Regions from separate parts of the Acinetobacter schindleri genome, predicted to be linked through region 2. Evidence: predicted binding sites of a transcription regulator. Region 2 holds the regulator's gene; the other holds the start of a gene.
What was found. Region 2 encodes PhoB, which activates phosphate uptake and scavenging genes when phosphate is short. Its sites were predicted from a motif close to TGTCATNAANCTGTCATAA; they were not measured.
Positions count from the first base shown of each region.

Region 1: FSC11_RS10755 (inorganic phosphate transporter) is a predicted target of PhoB. The motif match lies at 1,195-1,213, and genes of this name have one in related genera.

Region 1 is NZ_CP044483.1:2,234,441-2,236,651, reverse strand. It holds gene metH (methionine synthase) at 1-744, opposite strand, end outside; gene FSC11_RS10755 (inorganic phosphate transporter) at 1,261-2,211, shown strand, end outside.
Region 2 is NZ_CP044483.1:133,806-136,016, reverse strand. It holds gene FSC11_RS00625 (TetR/AcrR family transcriptional regulator) at 1-491, shown strand, start outside; gene phoB (phosphate regulon transcriptional regulator PhoB) at 704-1,414, shown strand; gene phoR (phosphate regulon sensor histidine kinase PhoR) at 1,439-2,211, shown strand, end outside.

The sequences.
Region 1 (2,211 bases), 1.0 Mb from region 2:
TGCACCCAGCGCACAGTTAAAGCCGATTGAAATCGGTTCTGCATGACGCATTGAGTTCCAGAATGCTTCAGCGGTTTGACCGGTCAATGTACGGCCTGATGCATCAGTAATTGTGCCCGAAATCATGATTGGCAATTCATAACCAATTTCTTTAAAGACTTCTTTCACCGCAAAGATCGCAGCTTTGGCATTCAAGGTATCAAATACTGTTTCAATGAGGATAATGTCCGCACCACCTTCAATCAATGCTTTGGTCGATTCGATATAGTCGACTTTTAAAGCATCAAAGGTGATGTTACGAAACGCAGGATCATTTACGTTTGGTGAAATAGAGGTGGTACGTGAGGTTGGACCAATTACACCTGCCACAAAACGTGGTTTTTCCGGCGTTGAGTATTTCGCGCAGGCCTCTTTGGCAATACGCGCTGCTTCACGGTTAATTTCCGGAACCAGATCTTCCATGTGGTAATCCGACATTGAAACACGCGTACCGTTAAAGGTATTGGTTTCAATAATGTCAGCGCCCGCTTCAAGATACGCTTCGTGGATACCTTGAATAATGTGTGGTTGTGTTAAAACCAGAAGGTCGTTGTTGCCTTTAAGGTCATATGCCCAATCAGCAAAACGCTCACCCCGATAATCGGCTTCTTCCAATTTATGGCGTTGGATCATGGTACCCATCGCACCATCGATAATTAAAATTCTTTTGGCAAGAAGTTCTTTCAGGGTGGCAAGTGTGGACATTCAGACTTTCTCAGTAAGCATCAAAAACGGCAATAATCTTAACAGATTAGTGCGCAGTTTTCTGTAGCCATTATTCAGAATGCTGGATATGGCTGATATGAAAATCTGATAAGCAAATTGAAGTGTGCATAGAAAGCTGAAAACAGATAGAAAACAGAAAGCTCGAAGTCAGTTATGGAGGAATTTGACCGAAAATAAAATATAAATGAGTTTCATGAAAGTGTCATATGACTGGGGCAATATAGAGTCAACTGTGACCGGCTCAGGAAAATGACAGTCCTGAGAAAATGATTAATTTTATTGCAAAACATGAATGAAGTTGAGTGGATAAACGGTTTTTATTTAAGTAAATTATTGATTTTTATTTTTTAATTTTAATATTGATAGTATGTAGCTTTAGGATGAACGGCAGCAAGAAAGTCTAAAAAATTGGTCTATATGACGGCGCTTTGTCATATAATTGTCACAATTAAACTGAACAATATGGGGATTCTTGAATCCTCTATTCCTGCTTGCATGAATTCTAATCAAACTCCCTCAGGTTCAGCCCATCAGTCGCCTTCACATAAGTCGACTAATGTTCATGTGCCAACACCGAAATTTTTTATGCCGGTGTTTCTGACTGTAATTATTTCTACGCTGATTTATATCGGCTTTCAGTTGACTTCAGATCTGGCGCATGTTCCAGCAATCGGTCTGTATTCGATGATTCTTTTAGCCACAGCGCTATTTATTGCGCTGGGCTTTGAATTCGTCAATGGTTTCCACGATACAGCCAACGCGGTTGCCACCGTAATCTATACCAACGCATTGTCTGCACCGGTTGCAGTCATGTGGGCAGGTTTCTGTAATTTCCTTGGGGTAATGGTGGCCAGTGGTGCCGTTGCTTACGGGATCATTGCATTACTTCCTGTTGAACTGATTATGAACGTGGGTACAGGAGCCGGTTTTGCCATGGTCTTTGCCATGTTGATCGCCGCGATTCTCTGGAATCTGGGCACCTGGTTCCTGGGTATTCCTGCTTCTAGTTCACATACCCTGATTGGTTCGATTCTAGGTGTGGGCATCATGAACTATTTGCTTAATGCAGGTGGCGGTGCTTCCGGTGTGGACATGGAACAGGTGATGAAAGTCGGTAAGGCGCTGTTATTTTCGCCTTTGATCGGTTTTGCTTTTGCTGCAATCCTGTTCTTGCTGGTGAAAAAAATCTTCAGAAAGCAGCTAGAACTGTTTAAGCCACCTGAAGGTAACAAGCCACCACCACCACTGATTCGTGCCATTCTGATTTTTACCTGTACTGGCGTAAGCTTTGCCCATGGTTCAAATGATGGTCAAAAAGGTATGGGCCTGATCATGCTGATCTTGATCGGTTGTGTACCTTTGGCATACTCGTTAAACAAGAATCTTGATGCACAGCATATCCAGTCTTTCGGTCAGTTATCTGCTCAAACTGCTGATGTGATTTAT
Region 2 (2,211 bases):
AGCTGACCGAACGCTATTTCTATGAATCGTTTAAGAAAAGTGAGCATCTGTTCCAAACTATTTTTCTAAAACTGATTGATGAATTGCAGCAAAATGTCATGCAAGCCATGATGCAGGCTTCCTCTGATCCTAAAAAGATGATCGAAGCTGGTCTGACTGCCCTGCTCACTACATTGCGTGATAATCCACGTATGGCCCGGATTATTTATATCGATGCCATGCTGGTACAGGAACTGCATAATCAAGCCACCATTCATGAAACCATGGGCCGTTTTGACCGCATGATTCAGGCCTTTGTCATGCTGATGATGCCGAACCTGAGCCGTTCCGCACAGGAAATTTCTCTGGTATCCACGGGCTTAAATGGTTATGTCACCCAGATTGCCATTCGTTGGGTCATGAGCGGTTTTAAACAGTCCATGGAGGAGGTCCTGTCCTCGTGCAGTATTGTATTTTTGGCACTTTTTGAATCTTTTTCAGATAAGAAATAAGGTTTAGCGCAATTATTTCTTAATTTATTTTCTATTTTTCAATCAATTGTTATTACAGATATTTTTCCTTTATCAAGCAACTTAAATTGTCACAAATCTTTGCGAAAGCAGGGCAAATATCCCTTTCTGCAATGATACTGTCATAATTAATCTTTGTAATAGGCTCGTCATAAATATAAAACGGTCCACCGTTGACTTATAGGAAATGCGCTGTGAAAGATGACTACATTTTAATCGTCGATGATGAGCTTCCAATTCGGGAAATGATCCATACGGCACTGGATATGGCTGGCTTCAATTGTTTAGAAGCAGAAGATGCCAAACAGGCTCATCAAATGATTGTGGATCAGCGTCCAGCCTTGATCCTGCTGGACTGGATGATGCCCGGTGGAGTGAGCGGTGTAGACTTATGCCGTCGCCTGAAACGCGATGAAACCCTGTTAGAAATTCCAGTCATTATGCTCACTGCACGAGGCGAAGAAGATCATAAGGTTCAAGGTCTGGATGCCGGTGCAGATGACTACATGACCAAGCCATTTTCTACCCGTGAACTGGTATCCCGTATCAAAGCCGTACTGCGCCGTACCAATAGCCTGAATGGTGAAAAAAGTATTGAAGCCAATGGCCTGTTACTTGATCCTGCAAGCCAGCGTGTCAGCTTTAATGATACTATTCTGGATATGGGGCCGACTGAATACCGCCTGCTGGCCTTCTTCATGACCCATCCAGAACGTGCCTATACCCGTGCCCAGCTCCTGGATCAGGTTTGGGGTGGCAATGTGTATATTGAAGACCGAACCATTGACGTGCATATCCGACGCCTGCGCAAAGTGCTGGAGCCATATGGCGCTGACCGTTTTGTACAGACTGTACGCGGAACCGGCTATCGCTTTTCGACCCGTATTGATGTTGCACTCGGATAATTTGACTTAGGTAAATCCTGCTTTATGTATAAACCCTACCCTGTTCCTGAAATGGCCCGTGGGCATAAATTGCCAAGCTCCAATAGCTTATGGGATTTTGCCAAGCAGGATTTACGCCTTCTGGCCTTTTTCCTGTTGATCGGTAGCCTGATTGGTTTCGGGATCGGGTATTTCTGGGTCTGTATCGTACTGGCTTTTGTAGCATTTTTTGTCACACAAATCCGTTCCCTGTATCTGGTCAATGACTGGATTTCCAATCGTCCTTATGACGTACCACCCAAGATCAATGGCATCTGGGGTGCCCTGCTCTTTAATGTCTATCAGGCCCAGCGTCAGGAACGCATTGTACAGGCGGAAATGGTCGAGCTGATTGATCGTGCCCAGTCTTCTCTAGGCGCGCTACAGGAAGCCGTGGTACTGATCGATGAAAATCAGCAGATTGAATGGTGGAATCCCGCAGCTGAACGTCTGCTCGGCATCAGTGCTGAAGATAAAAGCCGTAATATTCTGAGTTTACTCTCTCAGCCAAATTTCGTTGATTATTATCATCATATTGATGATGCGCCTGACGGTCTCAAGATGCAATCGTCGATCTTTGAAGACCATTATGTACAGGTCAAGATGACCCGCTTTGGGGGTGAAAGCCGTCTCTTGGTCGCTTATGATGTGACCCGGATGCATAATCTGGAACAGATGCGCAAAGACTTTGTAGATAACATCTCGCATGAATTACGCACACCTTTAACAGTGCTCAGTGGTTATATCGAAACCTTTACAGATCAGGAAGATATCAGTCC